DNA from 2 places in the Lysinibacillus sp. FSL W7-1291 genome. Region 2 is predicted to be linked to the other one. Evidence: riboswitches for the same ligand, from Rfam matches in the RefSeq annotation. Region 2 holds a riboswitch; the other holds the start of a gene.
The links. A riboswitch is a leader RNA that binds a small molecule or an ion and turns the genes downstream of it on or off. The one in region 2 is predicted to bind FMN.

Region 1: linked by a shared signal. The riboswitch ahead of NST76_RS05940 (ECF transporter S component) and the one ahead of ribE (riboflavin synthase) in region 2 are both predicted to bind FMN.

What each region holds. Positions count from the first base shown of each region.
Region 1 covers NZ_CP151994.1:1,264,061-1,270,282, reverse strand. The annotation lists gene NST76_RS05960 (NUDIX hydrolase) at 1-48, shown strand, start outside; gene NST76_RS05955 (sporulation protein Cse60) at 93-278, opposite strand; gene glnA (type I glutamate--ammonia ligase) at 360-1,694, opposite strand; gene NST76_RS05945 (sodium-dependent transporter) at 1,884-3,230, opposite strand; gene NST76_RS05940 (ECF transporter S component) at 3,416-4,003, opposite strand; FMN riboswitch at 4,223-4,410, opposite strand; gene NST76_RS05935 (hypothetical protein) at 4,567-5,847, opposite strand; gene sigX (RNA polymerase sigma factor SigX) at 5,844-6,222, opposite strand, start outside.
Region 2 covers NZ_CP151994.1:1,594,296-1,600,517, reverse strand. The annotation lists gene NST76_RS07635 (ATP-binding protein) at 1-662, opposite strand, end outside; gene NST76_RS07630 (spore germination protein) at 984-2,426, opposite strand; gene ribE (6,7-dimethyl-8-ribityllumazine synthase) at 2,561-3,028, opposite strand; partial or broken gene ribB (3,4-dihydroxy-2-butanone-4-phosphate synthase) at 3,083-3,673, opposite strand; gene ribE (riboflavin synthase) at 3,698-4,336, opposite strand; FMN riboswitch at 4,560-4,685, opposite strand; FMN riboswitch at 4,802-4,927, opposite strand; gene NST76_RS07610 (YibE/F family protein) at 5,291-6,222, shown strand, end outside.

The DNA.
Region 1 (6,222 bases), 330 kb from region 2:
TTAACTTTTCCAGAAGATCGTGCCTTTCTTTTATCTTTATTTCAATAAAAAAGTCACGTCTTAATGACATGACTCATCTCAAGTACATATTGCTAATCGTTTTGTTGATAAATAATTAAAGCAGAATGGATGACTGTCTGTTCGCCAATATAGAGCGTATTGTATTTGATATCAAGTATTAAAAAGCTTCTTAAATCTACTAAAGCCCGGTTAATGTCATGTTCAAATTGCACAATATCATTGTTTTGAATGGTCACAACCTGGGTCGTTTGTGTCATTGCCCACACTCCTTTTCTCTAATAATAGATGAAAAGAAAGGAAATGTAAAAGTGTTGGAGCCAAAACAGCTCCAACGCTTTTTAGTACATCGTTAAATACTCCTCACGTTCCCAGTTGTGGACGCGTGTGCGATATTTATTCCACTCAATTTCTTTGGCGGCTGTAAACTTATCATAAATATGATCGCCTAGTGCATTACGAACAATGGTATCCATCTCTAATTCAATCAACGCATATTCTAATGAGGAAGGTAAGCTATCAATTCCGTTCAACTCTCGCTCTCCTGCTGTCATTTTATAAATATTACGATCTACTGCTGCAGGTGGCGTTAAATCTTTCCGTATACCATCAAGTCCAGATGCTAAAATAACAGCCATTGCTAAGTATGGATTTGCAGCTGGATCAACTGAACGCAATTCAATTCGAGTAGATAGTCCACGAGCTGCTGGAATACGAATTAGTGGTGAACGGTTTTGAGCAGACCACGCGACATAACAAGGAGCCTCATAGCCAGGCACTAGCCGTTTATAGGAATTAACAAGTGGATTCGTAATAGCGGTAAAGCCGTGTACATGCTTTATAATCCCTGCCATAAAACTACGTGCCGTTGCACTTAATTGTAAGTCTGCATGTTCATCATAGAAGGCATTTTTATCACCTTCGAATAATGATAAATTAAAATGCATTCCTGAGCCGTTTACACCGAATAATGGCTTCGGCATAAATGTTGCATGGAGACCATGCTGTGCAGCAATGGTTTTTACGACTAACTTAAACGTTTGTATGTTATCACATGCCTCAATAGCACTAGCATACTTAAAATCAATTTCATGCTGACCAGGTGCGACTTCATGATGGGAGGCTTCAATTTCAAAGCCCATTCCCTCTAACTCTAAAACGATATCACGACGACAATTCTCTCCCAAATCTGTCGGTGCTAAATCGAAGTAGCCTCCACTATCATTTAACTCTAGTGTTGGATGCCCCTTATCATCCAGTTTGAATAAGAAGAACTCTGGCTCTGGCCCTAAATTAAAGGAAGTAAAGCCTAACTCCTCCATTTCCTTTAAAACGCGTTTCAAATTGGAGCGCGGATCTCCTTCAAACGGCGTTCCATCTGGTCTGGCAATATCACAAATAAAACGAGCCACCTTGCCTTTCTCAGCAGTCCAAGGAAAAATCACGAATGTATCAAAGTCAGGCTTTAAATACATATCAGATTCCTCTATACGCACAAAACCTTCAATGGATGAACCATCAAACATGACTTTATTATCTAATGCTTTTTCTAACTGACTGACAGGGACTTCCACATTTTTGATTGTTCCTAATATATCTGTAAATTGTAGGCGAATAAATTTCACATTTTCTTCCTTTACTCGGCGTATAATATCTTCTTTTGTGTAATGTTTCATTCTTCACCACTCCAATGTAAATTTAGTTAACATACGTTTTTATAACTGTTCTTAAAATACATGAAAATTGAAATTCACGCAATAGATATGTTAGGTTTTATAACATAGTTTTTTTAGAATATATTTATCTTGATTTTCGATGCATAAAAAAAGTGTATCCATTTCCACAATGGATACACTTTTTTTATTTTAATATTGTAATAGCATATTAATGAACACAACTAGAATAACGATCGGTACAACGACTAACATTAACATACGATATGTTGCATAATAGCCCTGTCCTAAGTGACTACCCATTAACAGTTCTTTCCTTACAAATTCCTTATCCACTATGTGGGCAATAAAAATCGCAATGAATAAATTTCCTAATGGCAGCATTATATTCGACACTAAAAAATCAGTGGCATCAAAAATACTTTTCTCAAAAATGGTTACATCCGATAAAACACTAGAAGAAAGTGCCGCTGGAATAGCCGCAATCAATACGACTACACCAAGTAAAAGCGTCCACATCGGACGAGATTTCTGACTATGTTCCATAAATGCCGCTACGATAATCTCATATAAACTAAATGATGACGTTAATGTAGCAAATAAAAATAGCAATAAAAACATCGCTAAAAATAATTCTCCAAACGGCATTTGACTAAAAGCTGTCGGCAGCACCATGAACAACAAGCCCGGTCCCGCGGCTGGCTCTAAATCAAAGGCAAACACAACAGGGAAGATTGCTAAACCCGCTAAAAATGATACAAGCACGGTTAAGAGCACAACAGAACCTGCTGAATTCGGAAGGCTGACATCTTTTTTTAGATAGGAACTATATGTAACAAGACAAGAAAATCCTACAGCTAATCCAAAGAATGATTGTCCTAACGCTTCTAATAATGCCCTACCAGTAATATTTGAGAAATCAGGCCATAAGAAGAATTTCACTCCCTCCATTGCGCCATCTAATGTAACAGCACGCACAACCAGAACAATGAACATCACAAAGAGTAACGGCATCATCCATTTATTCGCCTTTTCAATACCATTTTGTACACCTAATGAAATAACGAGTACGTTAGCTAATGTAAACAAAGCTAAACCTACTAGCGTAATCCATGGTGTACCTATAATTTTTCCAAATAGTGCAGCTGGATCAATCGCAGGATCTATCACAGCGCCAGCAACACCTAGCCCGCTGTAAATAAAGATCCAACCTCCAACAACACTATAAAATGTTAATAATAAAAAACAACCTAGCACACCCATTCGGCCAATCCAAGCCCATCCCGTTTTTGTCGGAGCAACCTTTTTATACGCGGTTACCGCCTCCGATTGTGTACCACGCCCTAAAACATACTCGGACAATAGCATTGGCAACCCTATTAATAACGTAAATAACACAAAGATTAGGAAGAATGCACCTCCACCACTTTGCCCCGTTACATACGGTAGCTTCCAAATTGCTCCTAGTCCAATCGCAGCACCCGCTGATGCTAAAATAAATCCTAATTTACTAGACCACTGTCCCTTTTTTTCACTCATCTCTTCAAACTCCTCAAACTTTCTAAACTCCCCTCTATTCTACATGAAAATGTGTTCTTCGACTAGATTATAATAATAAAGCACTAGAGCACGAACATTTTCTACTACTTTTTTCTAATTTTATTCGTCCCATCACTTCTTCCCACAAAAAAACCTCGAGCTAACTACTCGAGGTTTATGGTCCATTATTTTGCTATATACATAGAGCGCTGGCGGTCGATCCATTTGCGCATTGTAGTAAATAAAAACGCCATAATAGCTGTTAATAAAATACCTTTTACAATATTAAATGGTAAAATTCCAGCGACGATCATTTTATAAAGGGAGTCACCTACAACAGGTTCCATACCAAGGAAATATGTGTACATCGGTAAAAATACAACATAGTTCAAAACGCTCATTCCTACTGCCATCACGACTGTTCCTGTCGCTAAACCTCCAACAAGACCAGCAGTCGTTTTAAAACGATTAAAAATAAAGCTAACTGGCAAAATAAATAAAATGCCTGTTGTAAAGTTGGCAATATGCCCTACTGGCACACCTGTTGGCGTACCCGAGAAAATCCAATCCAACACATTTTTAAATAATTCTACTAAAATACCAGCTACAGGTCCCATTGTGATGGCCGCTATTAATGCAGGCATATCACTAAAGTCCACTTCCAAAAATGCTGGGAACGGCGGTATTGGGAAATTAAAAAGCATTAATAAAAACGAAATACTGCTCAGCATACCAATCGTAATAAACGATTGAAGTTTAACATTTTTCTTCATAGAAAACTCTCTCCTCTTTGCTGATTCAATCTCGCAAGAAGAAAGGTGACGATCTTTCAATTGTTAGCATGAAAAAACCCTTATGCATTAAAAAGCACAAGGGAGAAAGGCATGACGAATAAGCGTCAATCTAAACTATTTTTTGAGCACTATTTTAAAAGCCATACAAAAAAAGCGCTCGGTCATAGTTCATTTCATAACAATGAATGACGATCGTACCTCCATCTTCTCCCATCCAGACTGTAACTGTCGGCCTTGGAATTTCACCAAGTCAGCCATGCAAATAAATTTGCACAGGTCGCGGGCTAAAGAGTTTTGCCTAAACCATTCGAGTTAATGAATAAACATTAACGGTTTAGCACTCTATTACCGCCGGTCGGGATTTTCACCCTGCCCCGAAGATGAATCACTATTATTTTATACTACAGTTTTACTATAAAGAATTATCAACAAAAAGTAAATAGTTCTGCTCAAAAAACCTATTAGACTTGTATGCATTGTAAAAAAAATGGAGCATCCTCACCGAACAGGAATGCTCCATTTCTTATTGTTATTTTCTTTGACTAAGGCATATATTGCTTATTTGGCCCTACAGGCTTTGGTAAAAACATTTTTAAATCAAAGCCCTCCCAGCTTTCTTGGACAACATTATTTAGGCGTAATTGTTGGTCAAAGCTAGCAGCCGTTAACATCATGGCCTCAATCAGTTGTGTGGCACGAATCGGTTCCATTGATGTTAAATCAAGCGGAAGATCAAATGTAACGACTACGCCCTCTGCTTCCTCTGTCACCGTATATGATACGTTTTCAGGAACAACGGACACATAGACATCATCATTTTTATTTTTCATCAGTGTGAGCGCCTCTGTGACATTTGCAAATGTTTGACGGAAATCTGGTGATAAATATTCTGCACCTGTACCATCTTGATATATATAATAATTATAATGCTTGGCGTTCGTTAATGACATAGGTGGACTTGGCTCACCTTCTTGAGAAAACTCATAAGGTGTTCCATCTTCATTTTGAATCTCAACTTCTGTATATTCAGAATCAGAGAATGTATCCTCCAAAGTTCCTTTGTACTCATTGACAGTAGCAGAAGCAACATCATAGCTATTGTCCTTTGGTAGCACATGGACAAGCTTATCGTCCTTCTCCTTCAGCTCACCTTTGTAAGGATGGTAATCAGTAAATCCTTTAGCTTTCTCATCTATTTGAGGCGCGTATTTTTCATACATCTGTAAAGTAGAAGGTTTTTCTGTTCCAAAATCCGTTGCTACTCGCTCATTTGGTATCACATACGTCATTGGTACACTTTCCGCATCTCGCCCTGCTAAGCCAATACGGAAAACGACAGCATCTTTCACATCTTCCTCATAGACAGATGACCGTAAAGATAACATGCGCTCATGCTCTGCTACGATAGGAGATTGGAGTGCTTCGTCTTGCGTAGCAGCCTCCTTTGGAGAAAGATCTTCCTGTAAAGTAGAATAGGTAGCCGTATCGGCAGTACTAGCTTGATCTTTATGTCCAACATCATTATTCATGACCATTGAGCCTACAAGTATCGTTAACGCAAAAACTGCTGCAATGCTCATAAAAATTGGCATTTTACGAAGCTTAGATCGTGTTGTTCGTTCTTCTTGGATGGAGGAATTGCTTTGCTTTTGTTCATCCTCTTTTGGTTGTTGTATCGCTTCTTGAAGGTAACTGTTATCCTGCAAGCGAGCATCTGCCATTAACCGATTTAATATGTCCTCTTTTGAACGGTGATCAGAAAGCTTAGGGGCATTGTTCAATACATGTTCAAGCTGCTCATCATCAAATGGCTTATGCGTCATTGCCGTTTCGCCTCCTGTTCTCTAATCGGCTGTAGCTGTTGCCTTAAAAATTTTATGGCTCGATGCTGGGTCGTTTTTACCTTAGCTTCTGTCCAATCTAATATTTGAGCAGTTTCTGCAATCGATAAATCCTGAAAATAGCGCATAATAATGACCATTTTTTGGTCGCCTGTACAGTTTTCCAGTGCTGACGCTACTTGCATAAATTCATCACTGGCCTGTAGCATATCTTCCGGTGATGGTGTGGTTGAATGGAGCTGTTCCGTTTCCCAGTCAAAGAAATCAAGTGAATGCTTCTGGCGTACAGCCTGCTTTCTAAAATGATCAATCGCTACATTTTTGGCAATAGCAAAAAGCCATGTTTTCTCACTACTA
Region 2 (6,222 bases):
GCTACCTCTTTTTGATACCATCGTTGTAAAAATAAAAAAGAACCAATGACAATTAAAATAAATACACCATTAAAAATAAAAATAAATAAATTGTCTTCAATGACTTTTCCCTTAATGCCATTTAATGTGTCTGCGCTGATATCAATGCCTAGATACCCAATAATTTTACCATTCTCATCTTTGATAGGTGTACCAACCGATAAATAAGAACCATGTACAGAATCATGAATCACCTCTGTAACATAGGTTTCACCTTTGTAGGCTTTTGCCACTTGCTTTGCTGGGACAGTACAAACCTCTCCTATATCAAAGCCTTTTTTCAGTTCATTTGGCAGCCCCATAATCATCGCACTTGATACTTCTGGATTATCCACCTTCAACGTATAAACAAACAATGCACCTAGTTTTACTCTGGCATCATTTAAATAGCTTCTTACTTCCCAATAATAATCATTCTTCTGTGGATTCTTCAAAAACTGCTGATAAGCAGCTGTATCAATAGAAGAAGCAATGGAATTGGCAGCCTCTAAGCTTTGATTGGCAATTGACTCTTCAACGGTCTTTTTAATTTTCACATAGGATGTAATGATGTTTAAACTTGTAAACAAACATAATAAAAGCGTTGATAGAATTAATATTAGTTTTATTTTTCGATTTTTCATATAAAACGGGACTTCCTCACCTATAAATATTCTGGAATATCATTATATAATAATTAACTCTATTTTTTGTTTGTAAAGTGAACATTTCTTGATTATCCTACAGAAATGAAAACAGAAAATCCATTTTACTTGAACTCTACTAAAATTACACACCGTAACCAATAGTTTAATAATCCTTTACAAGAAAGTAAACTAAAAAGGTAACTAATAACATTTTATGTCTCATTTCCTATCCTATAGGCTAATGTAATACCTTCCTAAAGCAAAAGTCACAAAAAGATCAGGTACCTACTACAATACCTGATCTTCAATGAAATTTGTTTATTTTTTATTCGAAGTACGTGTTCGATCCTGTGGCTTTAAAAAGGAAGGTCGTCTACTGTAGCCCTTTGATGAAAGTCTTAATAATGATTTTTTTAGATTTTCCTTCTTCAAATGTGCACTAAAATTTAAATAGGGTACACCTAGCACACGCATATTCGCTGCGTATAAGATGATGAAAAATACTGCAATAAAAAAACCAAATAATCCAAAAAAGGCAGAGGCTATAATAATGATTAGTCGAAAAATACTCATGGCTGTTACAAATGATTGGTTAACCAATGTAAAAGCCGCAATACTCGAAATTGCAATGACAACAATCATTGAAGGGCTCGTAACGCCAGCTTTTATCGCTGCATCTCCGATAATTAAACCTCCCACAACACTAATTGATCCACTAATTGCACTCGGAAGACGTAAGTTGGCTTCACGAAACAATTCAAACATAAATAGCATCATTAGTATTTCAAGAATCGTTGGGAATGGCAATCCCGTTCTCGACTCAACAACTGTTGCTAGAAGAAGAAAAGGAAGTTGTTCTTGATGATACGTAGTCAGCGCAAGCCAAAAGCCTGGTGTTAGCATACTAATTAATATCCCAACAATACGAAGCAATCTTTCCATTGAACTGACAATGACAGGAAAATCATTATCCTCACCCGATTTAAAGAGCAACATTATATTCGTAGGTGTGATCAATGCGTAGGAAACACCATCAATCATTATTAGTATTCTTCCCCTAATTAATGCCTGCATAGCAAAATCCGGTCTCCCGGTATAATCATGCCTGGGCAGTACTTTGGCTGTTTGTTCAATTGCTTCCATCAATAAATCACCATTGACAACAATATCCGTATCAATCTTTTGTAATTGTAGACGGATTTGTTCTAGCATATTTAAATTCACAATGTCATCCATATAGAGTACCGCTACAGTGGTTTTGGAACGTCTCCCAATTTCTAATGTTTCTACACTAAAAGAATTAGTGGGCAAACGCTTTCTTAATAAAGCAATATTAATAAAAACATCTTCTATAAAGTCATCTCTTGGCCCTTTGACCACTAATTCTAGCGATGTTTCTCCGGGCTCTCGATTCGGTTTTTTAGAAATATCACTAGAAAATAGTAATTGATTTTCTTCAAAATACAATAATACATGCCCTTTATAGACTCTTGTTATGGCATCCTCTTGCGTTAAAACCTTTTGTAAATAGGGAATGTGTAAATGCTGGTCGATTTGTTCCTCTAACATGTCATCAGCGACATCACTTAATAAGGATTGGACTCGCTGAACAACTACCGTCTGAAGTATTTGTTCGTTGATCATTGCATCACAAGTTATCAAATGTACTGTATATTGCTGAAATTTATATTGTTGAAAAATCACATCAGCAGAGCGTTGAAATAGTGATTTCAACATTTTCAAATTGATCATTTGTTCCATTGATGAAATACTTCTCATCTCCTACTGAGCCATCTCCAGATTAGTACATTTATGAAAAACGATTACCTTCAATAAATACACTTAAGCATATTTTTCCCATGGATGTGCAAAATATTCAAAGAAACATTTGGTCATTATCCAATCATTTTCTTTAGATTAGCCATCTCAATGGCAGACATGGCAGCATCGTATCCTTTATTACCAGATTTTGTACCAGCACGTTCAATCGCCTGCTCAATATTTTCCGTCGTCACAATACCGAAAATAACAGGTACATTGGTTGATAACGATACATTGGCAATACCTTTTGCTGACTCATTACAAACATAATCATAGTGTGTTGTGGAGCCGCGAATAACCGTACCTAAACCAATAATGGCATCATAGTTCTTTGTTTCTGCTAGTTGTTTCGCAATAAAAGGAACTTCAAAAGCTCCTGGAACCCAAGCAACATCAATAGACGCTTCATCAACACCATGTCGTGTTAAGCCGTCCATTGCACCGTCCAATAATTTGCTTGTGATGAATTCATTAAATCGACCTACCACAACTGCAATTTTTAAACCCGTTCCAATTAATTGTGCTTCAAATGTTTGACCCATTGTTCTTTCTCCTTTTTAAATAGAAATTTTATTTTCAGTTGTCAGCAATTGACTGCGGTAAGCTACAAGTGCCTCTATTGATATCATTTTCAAGTCATGCTGTGCTGCGTACTTTATCAATTCCTCAAAGCGTAGCATATGACCATCATCGCCCATGATCTCGCAAATAACACCCACTGGCACGCTATGACAAAGCTTCGCCAAATCGACAGTCGCCTCCGTATGCCCTCTTCGCTCTAAAACACCATTATCTTTCGCAATGAGCGGAAAAACATGACCAGGTCGACGAAACTCAATCGGCTTTGCTTGCTTTTCAATCATTTTTTGTATCGTAAATGCTCGTTCATAGGCACTAATTCCTGTCGTTGTATCCTCATGGTCGATACTTACGGTAAACGCTGTTTGGTGATTATCCGTATTGTGCTGAACCATCGGATGTAAATCTAGCTGTTGTGCAAGCTGCTGTGAAATCGGTGTACAAATTAATCCTCTACCATAGGTTGCCATAAAGTTTATAGTTGCTGGTGTCATGAATTCAGCGAGTGCCAGAAGATCTCCTTCATTTTCCCGATCCTCGTCATCAACCACTACAATCATTTTGCCTTGCTTTAAATCCTCAATGGCCTCTTCAATTGCATATAGCACTTTTGTCATCTCCTCGTTCAGTTGTTAAAAACCATGTTGCGCTAAGTAATCTCTCGTAATGGTTGGTGTTGCTTGCCCTTTTTTCAGGTGCTGTAAAATATATTTACCAACTAAATCTGTTTCGATATTCACAATCGCTCCAGCCTTCTTCATGCCTAATACGGTTTCTTTGTACGTATGGGGAATTAGTGAAATCGTGACACTGTTCGTGTCAACATGGAAAAGGGTTAAGCTTGTGCCATCAATCGTAATAGAACCCTTTGGAATGCAAAATTTGGTTAGTTCCTCTGACAATTCGATATCGATATAGACTGCGTTGGCTACTGGACGTTTGCACAAAATTTTACCGACCCCATCCACATGTCCAGCAACAAAATGACCGCCAAATCGCCCATTAGCAGGCATGGCACGCTCTAAATTCACGGAATCCCCTACCACGAGCTGCTGTAAATTGGTTGCGTTGACTGTTTCAGGCATCACATCCATCGTAAGCGTCTGTTCCGTAAAATATGTCACCGTTAAACAAACACCATTAACCGCGATACTATCTCCAAGCTTGACATCTTCTGCTATCTTGGCTGATTGAACTGTTATTTTCATACTGTCCCTATCGCTTTGCATGGCTTTTAAAATGCCAATATCCTCTACAAGCCCTGTAAACATTCCATCACCTACTTTTCATTGATTTAGGCTTCTATCCCTCACTTTTGAAGTCTTATCCATCAGTTTCGAAGGTCTATCCGTCACTTCTCTAGTTTTATCCGTCTCCTCCTTCTCTAGCTATCGATAAAAAACAAAAACCCCTTTCAGCAAAGGGGTTTGGGAGTATAAGACATCAACAAATAAGCCTAATTGAAAACTATTTTTTCCATAGACTGTCATCTCATTTGTTCTTCTCCCATCCAGACTATAACTGTCGGTTTTGGATTTGCACCAAATCAGCTTGCGCTCACGGACTTTGAATTACTTCATCACCGCCGATTGGGAATTTCACCCTACCCCGAAGAACATCTTCTATTCGATTGGCACTAAATAAAAAAACTTCCCAACAAGCTTGTGGGAAGTAGTGTAATAAATGCATAGGAAAATAAACCTTCTAAATTACAATCAATTTAAAAAGCTCGCATTTTTACCCTTCTCCCATCCAGACTATAACTGTCGGTTTTGGATTTGCACCAAATCAGCTTGCGCTCACGGACTTTGAATTACTTCATCACCGCCGATCGGGAATTTCACCCTACCCTGAAGGATTTTTTATTTAGCTAATCTTACGATAACACTATTTTATTCTATTATCCATCCTTCTTTTTAAAAATTTTTCAAAAAGAATTATAGCAGATCAACAATGCATCCAGGTTTTTCGCGTTTGTGACGTCCGCCTGAGGCATTGAGGCAACATGCAATATTATTGCCACAGGAGGCGGCGTTTTTTGATGGTGTTATCAGGTGTTTAATCACTCGTCAGCAAGGGAGTCTTCAGCTTAATATAACAATGACTTGATAAATGTAAACGAAATCATTAAACTGATAACATTTAAACTGTGCATGGAACTTCCCTTTCACTAAAACGTTCCTTTACAAGTGACAATTCAGTCCAGCACTTTGGAGGTCATTTACTTGCTATTTTTTAAAAACATCCCATTGAAGCAAGGTATTTTCTATGCCTTATTAATGCTCTGCTGCGTGCTTTCGATTGTGTTCGTTCATCATAATGAATCATTTTATGATCGACCGATTGCTGAGGTGATAAAAGCTGATGTAGCAGAATCAGAACCAATGACAGATATGTATGATAATGATGATTATTTATTTACACAGCATATTACAGCCGTGATACAAAATGGACCACATAAAGGGCAATCCATCCATTTGACGAATGACTATTCCGCCTCTGGAGCTTTCGATCAAGAATACCGTGTGGGCAATGAAATCTTTGTCTCCATAGATAATCACGGATCACAGTCAGGGCTAACTGGGACCATTCTCGATTTAAAACGAGATCAAACCCTTCTCATGATTGCGTGGATTTTTATTTTTGTCTTACTCCTTATAGGAAAAAGACAAGGCTTGTTTTCCATCATTAGTTTAATTGTCAATGCATTGATTTTATCATTCGCGTTAGATTTATATGTGAAACATGGTAACCTGAGCTTGTTAGTCATCAGTGGTATTTGCGCTCTTCTATTTACGATCATTTCGTTGTTACTGATTAGCGGCTTGAACACGAAAACGTATGCAGCTATTGTGTCTACACTTTTAGGAACCGTTATGGCACTCATCATTAGCTCTGTCGTGATGTGGTTAACTGGTGAAAACGGTCTTCGCTATGAAGAAATGCAATTTTTAACACGCCCCTATCGTACAGTCTTTATGGCTGGCTTATTTATTGGCTCACTTGGGGCTGTCATGGATGTCTCTATTACGATGGCTTCTTCAATCTTTGCTTTATATGAACAAGACCCTACTATTTCTGTGAAGGCACTTAAATCTTCAGGGCATGAAATCGGGAAAGATATTATGGGCACCATTACGAGTATTTTGTTCTTTGC